Regions from separate parts of the Exiguobacterium sp. s142 genome, predicted to be linked through region 1. Evidence: riboswitches for the same ligand, from Rfam matches in the RefSeq annotation. Region 1 holds a riboswitch; the other holds the start of a gene.
What was found. A riboswitch is a leader RNA that binds a small molecule or an ion and turns the genes downstream of it on or off. The one in region 1 is predicted to bind S-adenosylmethionine.
Positions count from the first base shown of each region.

Region 1 (7,546 bases):
TTCATCTTGATCGCGCTGCTCGTCATCATTTTCCAAATGGACTCGATTGAACGGAAAGGCGTCTATTTCACGTTTTCAGAAAGCATCGTCCTCATCATCTTTTTATTCTTTGATTTTGAGACGGCGCTCCTCGTCAACCAAATTGGACTCCTCGTCTTTCAGTTCGCCAACTTAAAACCGCGCGTCGCGCTCCGCCGCTTCCGGTTCACTTATCCTTGGAACGCGATCACGTCATTTTTAGAAATCGCCATCCCGGCAAGTGTTTACTTGGCACTCGGCGGTGAGACCGGTCTTGGCTTCTATTCGCAGGATTCGTTTGTCCCGCTCCTTGGTCTGATCAGCGCCATCATCTTGAACACGATTGTCCAAAAATATCAAGTCGGCTGGTGGTTCCGCGTTGATATTCCGGTCCGAGATTTTCTGAACATCGCTTTTTACACGTATATCGTTAGTTTCGTCTTCATCTTTGCCGCGTCGTTTTTCCGTGAGACAAACTTGCTCGTCGTCAGCAGCATTGCGGCCGCCCTCACGTTCTTTATTAAGCGGTTGATGATTCAAAAAGGGCGCCAAGACGCGTTCAAGTCATTGATCGAACAGTACGATGAAGCGAAAGAGGCCGTCTCCCTGTCTCAAAGCGAGGCCCAGGCGATTGAAGTGTTCTTGAGTCAATGTGAGCGCCTCAACCAATATGATAAAGGGTTTGTCGAGTTCGTCCTGTTCGACCGAACGCTCTATTTCGATTTGTTGACGCGACAGCCGATCGACCGTCCGCTCGTCTTCGACTTGATGGAAGCGCGCCATCCACACGCCAAGTCTGTCGATTATGAGATGCGCTTCGAATGGGACGCAGCGTTGTCAGATGCGTTTCATGACGATTACCACAGCTTCATCTCGGTCCAGTCAGAAGAGATTGACGGGATTCGCACACGTATCGTCATGATCGGTGAACACGTCTATGGCTATCCGCCCATCATTCAAAACGAGATGGTAAAACTGTTGAAATCGTTCAACCGAACGATCAGCCGATGCCACGAACGCGACCGCCTATACACGGAAAGCCGCACCGATAGCTTGACGCTGCTCGCCAATGCGCGCGCGTTCTACGAGTATGGGATTCAACAAATCTCGGACGGCTCGATGTACCCGATCTCGGTCGCGATGCTCGACATCGACTTCTTTAAAAAAATCAATGACACGCACGGTCACCAAGTCGGAGACAGCGTGCTCCAAGAGTTCGGGCGGCGAATCCGACAAGTGCTCCGGACCGATGACTTTGCGGCCCGTTATGGGGGCGAGGAGTTCATCTTGCTGCTCAATCATTGCGACGTCGACCAAGCCGTCGATATCGCCGAACGGATTCGGCAGAAGATTGAAGATAAGCCGTTCCGTGTCGATGGGGTCGATATTCCCGTGACCGCCTCGATCGGTGTCGATACGATTCAAGCGTTCGGCGACAAACGGCTTGACGATACGATCCGTAACGCTGACCGGGCCCTTTACGTCGGCGGCAAGTACGCCGGTCGTAACCGCGTCGCCCATTACAACTTTTTGACGACATGACTTCCCCCCGCGTCCACTGGCGCAGGGGGATTTCTGTTGACAACCCGATTTGAAACAGGTACGTTAGGAAACGTGTCTAACAACTACATCATGACGACTTTTTATCAAGAGAGACGGAGGGACTGGCCCTTAGATGTCTCGGCAGCGGGTAACCTGTGCCAAATCCAGCGAGCGTTCTGCTCGAAAGATGAAAAGGGTGTCTCTTACAGAGAGAGCCTTTTTCGGAAGGCTCTTTTTTTCTATTCTTTGAAATGAGGTGAATCGATTGGAACAACCAACAGCTAACAAATGGGCGCTCTTGCCCTTGCTCGTCTTCCTCGTCTTCTTCATCGGGGCGGGTATTTATTATGGCGACTTTTACAAGTTCCCGGTGCTGATCGCGGCGTTGATCGCTTTAATTGTCGCTGCGATGATGACGAAAGGAAGCGTCACGCAGACCGTTGAGCGCATCGCCCAAGGTGCCGGTAATCCAGGCATCTTGATCATGATATTCATCTTCCTGCTCGCCGGCGCGTTCTCGAGCGTCGCCGGTGCAATCGGTGCGATTGACGCGACGGTCAATGCGGCCTTGACGTTCCTGCCACCATCACTCTTACTGAGCGGACTGTTCGTCATCGCCGCTTTCATCTCGATGGCGATGGGCACATCGACCGGTACGATTGCCGCGCTCGCCCCGATCGCGCTCGGCATCCATCAAGAGAGCGGGGTCAATATCGCGATCGCGGCCGCGGCCGTTGTCGGCGGGGCCATGTTCGGAGACAATTTGTCGTTCATCTCGGATACGACAATCGCTGCCGTAAGGACACAACGGACGAACATGCGCGACAAGTTCCGGACCAACTTTTGGATCGTGCTCCCGGCCGCAATCATCACGACTGTCCTGTTAGCCGTTCTCTCCAGCGGAGAATCGACGATTGAAGTGGCCGTGTTCGAATGGTACAAATTGATTCCGTATCTCGCCGTCATCGCCCTCGCCTTGACCGGACTGAACGTCATCCTCGTTTTGCTCGGCGGCATCGCGCTCGCTGGCATCATCGGGCTGATTGACGGAAGCTTGGCCGTCACGTCTTACGTCACGGCGATGGCCGACGGCATGATGGGCATGGCCGAGATCTCGCTCTTGACGTTATTCATGGGCGGACTCGTCGGACTCATCTCGCATAACGGTGGACTCACCTATTTACGAGACGCACTCACGTCACGGATTCAACGCCGGGCTGGTGCGGAATGGAGCATCGCCGGGCTCGTCAGTGCGACGAACGTCGCGACGGCGAACAATACGATCTCGATTCTCGTAGCAGGCCCGCTTGCCGCGAATATCGCCGATACGTATGACATCGAACGGAAAAAGTCAGCGAGCGTACTCGACATCTTCTCGTGCGGGGTACAAGGACTTCTGCCTTACGGGGCGCAGCTCCTCATCGCCGCCGAGTTGACGAACACGGCGTCCCCCGCCCTCGTCCCGTATATGTTCTATCCGTTCCTCCTGTTCATTTGCGGAGGCTTGGCGATCGTCTTCAACTTCCCACGTTTCAAAAAAACCAACTAAGCAAAAATCCTCGAAGGCGGTCGCCTTCGAGGATTTTTATGTTCTCGCTTCACGTTTACGTTTGAGCTCTTCGTTCCGTTTTTTGAAAGCGCGCCGTTTGAGAAGTTCTTCGAGACCCCGGCTGATCGCCCACAATACGAGCAAGAGCAAGCCGAGCATCGACAAGCGGAACGGGCTTTGGATGAACTCTTGCCACTGATCACCGATGACCGAGAAGATGACGACGACGAGCAGTTTCCCGAATCCGGCCGCCAATACGAACGTCCGGAGCGGCATTTGAATCAAGGCGAGTAAGTACGTGATTAAACTGACCGGGATGAACGGCAACGAATATAAGAATCCGAGCGAGATTGGACTCATATGGTTGATGCGATCGAGCCAATAGACACCCTGTTTATGTTTTTCGAGCCAACGCGTCATCGGTTTGCGGAACACGTATCGGACGGCGGCGAACACGAGGAGCGTCCCTGCCAAACTGCCGATCCACGATAAGAGCACACCGAGCCAGAAGCCATACGTGGCCGCGTTCGCCGAGATGATCAAGACGAGCGGGAGAAACGGGAAAATTGCTTCCAGGAACGGGGCCCCGAGTCCAGCCCAAGGACCTCCCGGCAGTCCTTGGAGCCATTCGATGATGTTCAATATATATTGTTGGAGTGATGTGAGCATCTCAGTTTCCACCTTCGGCTTTCGTTACTACCTTTTACCCGAATTCGTTCAAGAGGACGCATCCCCCTGCTCTCCTCAAAAAAAAATAAAAAGTATTTGCGAAATTTCACTGTGATATCTATCATATAATAATGGACTTGTGGTTGCAGGCAAGTTCATTCGTCGAACGACACAACCCAACGTTCGTTTTCCTGCAAAAAACTGAACACAGGGGAGCAATAACATGGAAACAAAACCAATGCGGGTCTTACTGTACTATAAGTACGTCAACATCGAGGACCCAGAAACACTGACACAACAACACCTCAAGTATTGTAAGGACCTCGGGATCAAAGGACGTATCTTGATTTCTTCCGAAGGAATCAACGGGACGTGCTCGGGCACTTGGGAACAAACCGAACAGTACATGAACGACTTGAAAGCCGATCCATACTTCAGCGACATCGAGTTCAAAATCGATGAAGTCGAAGAGCATGCTTTCAAGAAAATCTTTGTCCGTCACAAACAAGAGCTCGTGACGTGGCGCTTTGATGGCGAGTTCGACGTGCCTAAACAACACGGTGCGTATCTCGAACCGGAAGAATGGAAAGAGATGATGAATCGCGATGATGTCGTCATCCTCGACGTTCGTAACAACTACGAGTACGATCTTGGTCACTTCAAAAATGCGATCAAAATCGACGTAGAGGCTTCTCGTTACATGCCAGACTGGCTCGAGGAGAACAAAGACCTCTACGAAGGGAAAACACTTCTCACGTACTGTACCGGAGGCGTCCGTTGCGAGAAATTTACCGCATATATGCGTGACCAAGGTCACGACAACATCTTCCACTTAAAAGGCGGCGTCGCCATGTACGGCAAAGACGAAGCAACACAAGGGGAAAACTGGGACGGCGAGCTTTACGTCTTTGACGAGCGCATCAACGTCCCAGTCAACACGGTCAATCCGTCAGTCGTTTCAACGTGCATGCACTGTGGAACGAAGACGGTCCGTTACGTTAATTGTGCCAACCCGGAGTGCAATGCCCAACACTTCTGTTGTGAAGAGTGTGAACCCAAACAGATGCGTTCATGCTCGAAAGAGTGTCAGGAGCATCCACGCAACCGCTATATCATCGAGAATATTGCGGAACAACTTCAAGAGACTGAAGGCGTCGTCGGGTAACAAAAATCGACCGAATAGCGTCGCGGGCAAATGCCCGCGACGCTATTTTTGACAGAAACTTTACGTCTAGCGCGGCATGGAATCGGGTATAGTGTAGATACTATTGTCAGACAGGAAGTGACTGAATTGCTCTTTAACGAACCGTTACTCGCCGCAATACTGGCCTGGTTTATCGCCCAGGCGGCCAAACTTGTGACCGAACTCATTCGAACACGTGACTTTGAACTTGAAATCATGTTCGCCTCAGGCGGAATGCCAAGCTCCCACACCTCGACCGTCGTCGCGCTCGCGACCGCGATCGGCCGGGCTGAAGGCCTCGACTCAAGCATGTTCGCCCTCGCGCTCACGTTCGCGACGATCGTCATGTACGACGCGACCGGCGTCCGTCAAGCCGTTGGTTTCCAAGCCCGTCTATTGAACGACTATTTTAAAGGGATCAAGCACGACACGCCGATCTTGAACGAACTCGTCGGCCATACACCGTACCAAGTCATCGTCGGCGCATTGCTTGGCCTCGTCGTCGGACTATTTTTCCCAATGTAAAACGATACACATGTCCAGGCATGTCGGTCCCCTCTCAAAAACTGTCCATCTTTTTGTGAACTTTCACAACAGAGACGGTATAGTGATAGAGAGGAGGAATCGACATGCCTTTTTTACAGAAATCATATGAATCACTCGACACGCTTGCCGAAGCGATCGGGCAAGCGATCCGCGCACCGATCACGATCGAAAATCGCCACCATCAGCTACTCGCCTATAGCACGCATCCCGACTCGACCGACCCGGCTAGGATCGCGACCATCATCGGCCGTCGCGTCCCGGAAGCCGTCATCGAAGATTTGTGGGAAAGCGGTATCCTGCAAGAGCTGATCGACCGAGACGAGCCTGTCGTCATCCCGGCCCGGATGGCCATCGGTCTCGGCGAGCGCGCCGCCGTCGTCATCAAGCAGCAAGAAGACGTGCTCGGCTACATTTGGAGCCTGGCCCGGACGACCCCTTTCTCCGAGCAGGAGCTCACCGTCTTGAAGGAAGGGGCAAGTATCGCCAAGAAACTGCTCATGACGATCGCCATGCACGAACGTCGCATCGATGCCGAACTCGAGCGTTTCTTTTTAGAAGTGCTCGCTTCGCCATACCTCGCTTCCGCACATCGGGAACGCTTGAACGAACTTGCCCCGATTGCCGTCGCGAGTCGCCTGACGATCATCGACTGCTTGCAGCCGATCACTCCGCAATTCGCTGAGCGGTTATTTTATGCGCTTGCGACACAAGAAGCGATCGAGGTCGTCCTTCACGCCATCGACGGCCAACAACTGCTCGTCTGGCATTATATGAAGTCCGAGCTATCTGAAGAAGAGGCCGCCCTCCTCCAGTGGGCCGATCGCTTCGAGACCCAGCTTCAAGACAAGTTCACTGACGCCGAACCTCGCCTCGGGATTAGCCGTCGTTTCTTCGAAAGCGATACGCTCTATGCCGCGACCGAGGAAGCGAGACGGGTCACATCGCTACGTCGGAAGTTCCCGTTCGAGCTCGCTAGTGCCCGGGCGTTCGAGCAGATCGGCATCTATCAACTCGTCCCCGATTTGTCCCGACGGATCGGCCTGCGCCTCGAGACGCACCCGACGATCGAACGGTTGCAGGCGTATGACCAAGTTCACCACACCGAACTCGTGACGACGCTTGAATGGTATTTCTATTTTGACGGGAACGTCAAACGAGTCGCCGCCCACCTCCATATCCATCCGAACACGGTCTTGTATCGGATTCGACGGATCGAAGAACTGACGAGCATCACCCAAGTCTCGCTCCCGGAACGGGCCGCTATTTATTTAGCGATCAAGGCCGGACAATATCGTCAAGACGACTGACCCCCACTTTGTGAAAAATCACAAAGTGGGGGTTGTCGCTTTTAGAATCCATGCTAAAGACAGCGATTTCACTTGGGTCTATACTAGAGGTGTGAACAAATTGTGTCAGCAGATAGAAAGGGGAATTACACATGAAAATCGGGGTACTGAAAGAGATTAAAAATAACGAAAACCGCGTCGCGTTGACGCCGATGGGTGCATCAGTCTTGACGGAACTCGGACACGAGGTGCTCGTCGAGACGGGAGCCGGCATCGGGAGCGGCTTCACGAATATGGAGTACATCGACGCTGGGGCAAGCATCGTCGATTCAGCACAGGACGTTTGGGGAGACGTTGAACTCGCCTTGAAAGTAAAAGAGCCACAGCCGTCAGAGTATCAATATTTCCGTTCAGACCTTACGCTCTTCACGTATTTACATTTAGCGGCCGAACCTGAACTCACGAAAGCGCTCGTCGATTCAGGCATGACCGCCATCGCCTACGAGACGGTCGAAGTCGACCGCACGCTTCCGCTGCTCACACCGATGAGCGAAGTCGCAGGACGGATGGCTGCTCAAATCGGGGCGCAAATTTTAGAAAAACCGCATGGCGGCAAAGGGATCCTCTTGTCGGGTCTTCCTGGAGTGCCTCGTGCGAACGTCACCGTCATCGGGGGCGGTGTCGTCGGGATGAACGCGGCCCGCATCGCCATTGGTCTCGGAGCCAACGTGACAATCATGGACATCAGCCCGG
Region 1 is NZ_JACSMB010000018.1:3,913-11,458, forward strand. Features, by position in the region: gene KNP77_RS13255 (GGDEF domain-containing protein) at 1-1,560, shown strand, start outside; SAM riboswitch class I at 1,659-1,754, shown strand; gene KNP77_RS13260 (Na+/H+ antiporter NhaC family protein) at 1,826-3,109, shown strand; gene KNP77_RS13265 (TVP38/TMEM64 family protein) at 3,146-3,778, opposite strand; gene trhO (oxygen-dependent tRNA uridine(34) hydroxylase TrhO) at 4,002-4,943, shown strand; gene KNP77_RS13275 (divergent PAP2 family protein) at 5,061-5,486, shown strand; gene KNP77_RS13280 (PucR family transcriptional regulator) at 5,591-6,814, shown strand; gene ald (alanine dehydrogenase) at 6,946-7,546, shown strand, end outside.

Region 2 (7,546 bases), on a different contig from region 1:
CGACAGCCGTGCAAAAAATGTACCGAACAAGACGCCAAGCGTCAGCGGATGAATCTGTCGTATGCTCACCCGGATCCCCCCTTTTTCTATATATAAATAGTTTACTTCTATTATTGAAGCAAAACCACTGCAAACAAAAAAGGCCCGGGATGTCCCGAGCCTAAAATCAATCATTATTTAACCGGTACGACCGCACCTTTGTACTCATCCAAGATCCACTGTTGTGTCTCTTCTGATGTCAATACTTCAAGGAGTGCCTTGACGCGCTCATCGTCTTCGTCGCCTTCACGCGTGACGATCAAGTTGACGTACGGTGAATCTTCGCCTTCAAGAGCGATTGCGTCTTCGAGCGGGTTGAGTCCGGCATCGATCGCGTAGTTCGTGTTGATGAGGACGGCATCGCCTTCACCGTTGTTGAACGCTTGCGGGAGAAGTGCCGCTTCGACGTCCGTCTTGAACTCCAAGTTTTTCGGGTTGTCGACGATGTCAGCGACTGTCGCGTCTGTCGTCTTGCCGTCAGCGAGCGTGAGCAAGCCTTCTGTTTGAAGCATCGTCAAGATTCGTCCGTGGTCAGCGACCGACGAGCTCATGATGATTTCAGCGCCGTCCGGAAGCTCATCGAGTGATTTGTAGTCTTGTGAGTAGACACCGATCGGCTCGATGTGGACGCCGCCGGCTGAAGCGAATTTATAGTCTTTGTTCTCAGCCATTTGTGACTCGAGGTACGGCTCGTGTTGGAAGTAGTTCGCGTCGAGTTCACCAGCTGCGAGCGTCTTGTTCGGGAGCACGTAGTCTTGGAACTTCTTGATTTCAAGCGTGTAGCCTTTTTCTTCATATTCGTCTTGGACGTGCTCTAAAATCTCAGCGTGTGGTACGTTCGACGCGCCGACGATGAGCGTCTTGTTGTCGCCCGAGCCTGATTCTGAATCCCCGCCGCCACATGCCGCGAGAATTGTGAGTGCTGATGCTGCTGTCAATCCGAGTACTGTTTTCCATGATTTCATTATAAAACCCTCCATATGATTGTATTTGATTAAGCTGATCGCTTATCGATTTTTGAGACGAGTCGATCGCCGATGAACTGAACGACGAAGACGATGACTAAGATCAATACGGTCGCGACGAACGTGACGTCGCTTTGTGAACGCTGGAACCCTTCGAGGAACGCCAAGTTCCCGAGGCCACCGCCCCCGACGACTCCGGCCATGGCCGTGTAACCGACGATGGCGACGATCGTCACCGTGATGCCTGACACGATGGCCGGGAGTGCTTCTGGGAACAACACTTTATAGACGATCTGCCATTTCGTCGCGCCCATCGACTCGGCCGCCTCGATGACGCCGCGGTCGACTTCACGAAGCGCGAGCTCGACCATACGTGCATAAAACGGGGCCGCCCCGATGATGAGCGCCGGGAGCGCCGCCGTCGAGCCGAGCATCGTTCCGACGAGAAGGAGCGTGAACGGGATGAGCAAGATGATCAAAATGATGAACGGGATCGAGCGGAACACGTTGACGAACGCACTGATGATCGTGTAAATCGGACGATTCTTCGTCATGAGTGGTTCGTTCGTGACATATAAGAGCATGCCGAGGGCGAGACCGATGACGAATGTCGCGGCTCCTGCGACGAGCGTCATATAGAGCGTTTCCCACGTCTGTTCGAGCATGACTTGCCAATCTACATTAGGAAACATCGTTTTCCACCTCCACTTCCACTGCCTGCGATCGGATTGAGGCGATGGCCCGCTCGACTTCAGCCGGCTCTCCGATCAATTGGATGAATAGCGTTCCGAGCGCGCCGACTTGCGACTGCGTCACGTTACCGCCGATGATGTTGAAGCCGATGTCGTGCTGTTTCAACACTTCCGATAAAATCGGCTGTTCGGCCGTCTCGTTCAAGAACTTGAGTTTGACGATTTGGCCACTCGGATAACGTGCTTTCAAATGCTCGAATGTGAGCGACATGTCGTCGACGGCACCGATCTGTTTGACGAACTCTTTCGTGATCGGCTGTTCCGGATGTTGGAACACGTCCGCGACTTGGCCGGTCTCGACGACTTTCCCTGCCTCCATGACGGCGACGCGATGACAGATTTTTTGGATGACGTGCATCTCATGGGTGATGAGGACGATCGTCAGTCCGAGTTTCTTATTGATGCTGACGAGCAGTTCGAGAATCGAATCGGTCGTCTTCGGGTCGAGTGCGCTCGTCGCTTCATCGCAGAGGAGCACGTCTGGATTTGTAGCGAGCGCGCGGGCAATCCCGACTCGCTGCTTTTGACCGCCCGATAGTTGCGACGGATAGCTGTCTTCACGTCCGGCGAGACCGACGAGATCGACGAGCTCTTGGACGCGGCGTTTACGTTCACTGGCCGGTACTCCGATCAGTTCGAGCGGGAAGCTGATGTTCTCAGCGACAGTGCGCGACCATAATAAGTTGAAGTGTTGGAATACCATCGAGACGTTTTTGCGCACCCCGCGCAGTTCTTTCGGAGTGAGCTTCGTCAGCTCACTCCCTGCGACGACGATCTCACCGCTTGACGGTGACTCGAGTCGGTTGAGCAGACGGATGAGCGTCGACTTCCCCGCCCCTGAATATCCGATTATTCCAAAAATTTCGCCGCTCTCGATTGTGAGCGACACATCATCGACCGCCTGGACTCGACCGTTCTTCGTGTCGAACCATTTGGCCACATTACGTAATTGAATCAATACCTTTCCCTCCTGACAACAAAAAAAGTACACACGTTTGAGCAAACGTGCGTACTTTATCGGTACGGACAACGATTGCTCTCATCTTCCAAGGTTCTCACCTTGCTGGAATTAGCACCATTTCGGATTGCTCCGCGGTTGCTGGGCGTCATAGGGCCAGTCCCTCAGCCTCTCTTGATAAGAGTGTTGTTTATTCGATTAGCTTTATAATAGCGACACATTATTTTCATGTCAAACTATTTTGTGCGAAAAATCAAAAAAAGGTGCCATCCGAGGATGACACAGAACGTAGCACCTTGAGTCACGGAAGGACAACCCATAGATGAAACTCTTTTGCCCGATCAGAGTGTTCATCCTTATATGGGGGATTCAAGCCATCCATCACTCGGCCTTAGAACGTACCATGCGGTTACGCGGTAGGTGTCCCTGCGCTTGATTTTTTTGGGGGACAATCGAAGGGAAGGTCCACCTAAAAGTCGCGTAAAGTGATGCACCGGCTGTTCTAAAACGTCTTGATGGCTGGAGAATCTCGTCCTATATTGTGTTCAAGTAAGATGTTGTAATGAATATACCATTCGTGAACTTTCTGTGTCAACTGATTATTTAAAATTTTCTGATTATTCTAATCATCCTATCTCATTTAACGAAAGATAGGACGTGCTGCACGTTTTGAAACGCATATAATCGGTCTTCGACTTGGCCGTCTTTAAGCTTTAACAGCGCCGGTACGCTCATCACTTGATACGCTTCTAACTCTTGCGGGATAAAGTTGGCGTCCTGCTTGTCAATCGCGAGTGTCGGGTCGACCGCTTCGACGACGGCGAGCATCCGCTCGGCCACAGCGCATGTTCCACACATCGGGGCGTATATATATAACAATCCGTCTGTAATCATTGTTCTCACCTCTTTTATAAGTATATGAATGTGAGCCGATCTGTTCAAAAGTTGTGCTCACCCCACGAATTTTCTGAATCGTTCAACATTTCCTGTTGACGCTTCACGAAAAGAGGCATAGTATGGTCATTAACTTTAACGCTTTCGTACATAACAGCGTATACGTAGAAAAGGACAGGTGAATCGACTTATGACGGAACAAACGAAACTGACAGGCAAACAATTTTTGATGAACGTATTGAACGGACTCAGTCTCGCTATTTTAATCTCTCTCATCCCGAGCGCGCTCCTCGGCGAGCTCACGAAAGCAATCCTTCCTTATTTTCCGTCGCTACAGTTCATCTTAGATGCGACGACGATCGCGATGCGCCTGCTTCCGGTCATCATCGGTGTCACCGTCGCCATGCAGTTCGGACGCTCAGCACTCGAGGCCGGCACGATCGGCATCGCGACCCAGGTCGGGAGCGGCGCCATTCGCATCGAGGAAGGCGCGTTCCTCATGGCTGGAATCGGTGACGTCATCACGGCCGGTGTGACCGCCGCCCTTGCGACATATATGGTCATACAGCTGTCGCCACGCTTAAAGACGTACACCGTCCTCGTCTTACCGATGACGGTCATCGTCGTCGCCGGAGGGATTGGTACATTCCTCCTCACTTATATCTCACAGATCACGACGTACATCGGCACCATCATCATGACGATGACGGAACTCCAGCCGATCATGATGGGCATGTTGATCGCGATGGCGTTCTCGCTCATCATCGTCTCCCCAATCTCGACGGTCGGGATTGCGACGGCGATCAGCCTCTCGGGTGTTGCAGCCGGTGCCGCCAATCTCGGCGTCGTCGCGGCCGGCTTCGGTCTCGCTATCGCGGGATGGCAGATGAATGCGACCGGGACGTCGATCGCTCACTTCCTCGGCTCACCGAAAATTCAAATGGCGAACTTCGTCAGGCGTCCGATCATGATGCTCCCTGTGCTCGCGAACGCGGCCATCCTCGGGGCGCTCGCCGGCATCCTTCGCATCGAAGGAACACCAATCAGCGCCGGATTCGGCGTCTCTGGACTGATTGGGCCGGTCAACGCCCTACATTTGATGCCGGGCGGGTTCGCACTTTGGAACGTCCTGCTCGTCATCGTCTTGTTCGGGTTTATTCCGGTCTCGCTCGGAATCCTGTTCTATCGTTTGTTCAACCGGACGTCACTCATTCAACCTGAACATTACCGCCTCGACTTCGAATGAATCAAAACATCCCGGCTTCTCGTAACGAGAAACCGGGATGTTTGTTAGCCTTGAATCATCGCTTCGTATTCTTCGGCAGACATGAGTTTGTCGACGTCTGTTGAATCGTTCAACTCGACTTCGATCATCCATGCTCCTTCGAACGGCGCTTCGTTGACGAGTTCTGGGGAGTCTGCGAGTGATTCGTTCACCGCTGTAATCTTCCCAGAGATCGGTGCGTAAAGCTCAGATACCGTCTTGACCGATTCGACCGAACCGAACGGCTCGTCGAGCAAAATCGTGCCGCCGACTTCAGGAAGTTCCACAAACACGATGTCCCCCAGTTCGCTTTGTGCGAAATCCGTGATCCCGATGCGGGCAACGCTTCCGTTCACTTCAACCCATTCGTGTTCTTTTGAATAACGTAGATTTGCAGGTACTTTGCTCATCCTAACTTCCCCCTCAAATGAATTAGACTCACACGTGTATTATAGCACTTAGCCCCAAACTTCTGTAAATGACTTTTCTGAAAAACCGACCGTCGCTTTTTGCCCATCTGTGACGATAGGACGCTTTAAAAGCATACCATTACCGACTAAAAGTTCGATTTGTTCGTCTTCTGATAAATTCGGAAGCTTGTCTTTAACACCTTCGTTCCGATACACTTGCCCGCTCGTATTGAAAAACTTTTTGAGTGGTAGTCCCGACTGTTGCCAAATCGACGCGAGTTCATCTTTTGATGGCGTCGCTTCGACGATATGGACGTATGTATAGTCGACGCCATTCTCTTTCAACCATTTTTCTGCTTTCTTACACGTACTGCACGGTGGATAGCCGTATAGTGTCACCATATTTATCACCTCTTATTTTTCACTTTAGCATAATCGCCTCACTCAATTCACGCCTCGAGCAAGCGCTTGATCTCTTGTTTTAGCGTCGCGTTGACTGAATGACGCGCTTCGATATAGCGCAGCATCGCCGCGGCTGCTTCGGCTGACTTGCCGTACCCTGGTAGCCATTCGTTGAGTCCGGCGACGAGCTCTGGATGCCGTGTCTCGACCCGGCGCGTCGGATTGAACGGGTCGCCCGTCTCTCCATGTGCTTTCAATATGTTGTTGACGGCCGCGACTTGGATGAGCTCGAAGCCGGCGAGCTTCTCGCCACGACGCTCGCGGAGCAGACCGACGTAAAGGTTCGTCAGCGCCTCTTCGTAGCAGTGCGTAGCGTCAGCGGCTTGTGAGACGAGCTTAGGCGTCGCAAACGATTCGAGCGCCTCATCCCGCTTCCAGACGATCCGTCCCGGGGTATAGGCGATGTGTGGCATCTCGAACAGTTCGAACACAGCGAACTCCCCGTAAATGCCGTCCGCGTACATGATCTTGTGCCCATCTTTCGTGTTTTGGAATTGGTAAGCGATCGGTTTAACCTCGAGCCAGTCCAAGTTGTCGATGAAGCGGTTTTTCCGTCCGTCCTCGACGATCAAAAAGAAATCGAGGTCGGAGTAGTCGTCGAGCCGCTCGGTCTCGAGGCCAATCGAACCGAGGGCGAGCAGCATCAGCGCCCCTTCTTGTTTCGCGACCAAACGCCCGATTCGTTCCATTCGTTCCAACAGTTGATCTCGTCTCATAAACATTCCTCCTTTTCCTCATTGTACGTTCTGATCAAACGAAAAAGAAAGGGCTGACCGCGTCCGGCCACCCCTCCCTGTTCGAGAAATTTTTATTACAGAATTTGCGAACGAGAAAGCCCACTCCTTTAGTGGTGGGATGAACGTGAGCTTGATTTCGGAGTCCCGTTAGTCGGAATTTCAGAAATCAACAAGCAGAATCTTATCCCGATAAAATGTATCACTCTAATAAATCTAATGATACAATGGACGTATGAACAACTACAGAAGAACCAAAACCACCGTATCGATGATCCATTATCATTTCGTGTTCTGCCCGAGGTATCGCCGAAAACTATTTGATGACGATACGTTCGAGCAACGATTCAAAGAGATCGTCCGTGACGTCTGCGAAGAGCTCGACATTCGACTCATCGCCATCGCGTGTGATCGGGACCACACACATCTATTCTTGTCGGCGTTGCCATCCCTCAGCCCGTCTGACATCATGGCGCGCATCAAAGGCGTCTCGTCGAAGCGACTACGAGAGGAATTTCCCCATCTCACACATCTCACAAGCCTTTGGACGAGATCCTTCTTCGTCTCGACGGCCGGAAATGTTTCCAGCGAGACCATCAAGCGTTATGTCGAGGAACAAAAAACAAGGAGGTGACACCGAGTCGCAGACATTGACGGTGAACATCAAACTTCATCCGACAAAAGAGCAACAATCGATCTTAGAGCGGATGATGCGCACCTACATCGGCACGACGAACCAGCTCGTCTCGGACATGGTGCAGGCTCGAGAAAACTTAAAGCTGACGAGCAAAAACGTGAGTTCCGATCTGCCGAGCGCCGTCAAGAATCAGGCCATCCAGGATGCGAAGAGCATGTTCAAAAAGGCGAAGAAGAAGGGCTTCCAGGTCGTCCCTGTCCTCAAGAAGCCGTACTGCACCTGGAACAACCAAAACTACTCGTTCGACTTCGAGTCGATCTCCTTCCCGGTCATGATCGACGGAAAGGTCAAGAAGACGGCGATCCGCGCCGAGATGGTCGACCCGGACAACCGGAACGCCACGCTCCTCGCCAACAAGCTCGGGACGCTCC
Region 2 is NZ_JACSMB010000002.1:16,197-23,742, reverse strand. Features, by position in the region: gene KNP77_RS02595 (MDR family MFS transporter) at 1-69, opposite strand, end outside; gene KNP77_RS02590 (MetQ/NlpA family ABC transporter substrate-binding protein) at 174-1,004, opposite strand; gene KNP77_RS02585 (methionine ABC transporter permease) at 1,034-1,696, opposite strand; gene KNP77_RS02580 (methionine ABC transporter ATP-binding protein) at 1,686-2,714, opposite strand; SAM riboswitch class I at 2,793-2,898, opposite strand; gene KNP77_RS02575 (thioredoxin family protein) at 3,351-3,608, opposite strand; gene KNP77_RS02570 (PTS sugar transporter subunit IIC) at 3,799-4,854, shown strand; gene gcvH (glycine cleavage system protein GcvH) at 4,899-5,282, opposite strand; gene KNP77_RS02560 (arsenate reductase family protein) at 5,331-5,684, opposite strand; gene KNP77_RS02555 (hypothetical protein) at 5,732-6,460, opposite strand; gene tnpA (IS200/IS605 family transposase) at 6,714-7,112, shown strand; gene KNP77_RS02545 (RNA-guided endonuclease InsQ/TnpB family protein) at 7,084-7,546, shown strand, end outside.
Region 2: it holds a riboswitch for S-adenosylmethionine, as region 1 does, so the genes downstream of both, KNP77_RS02580 (methionine ABC transporter ATP-binding protein) here and KNP77_RS13260 (Na+/H+ antiporter NhaC family protein) in region 1, are expected to answer to the same signal.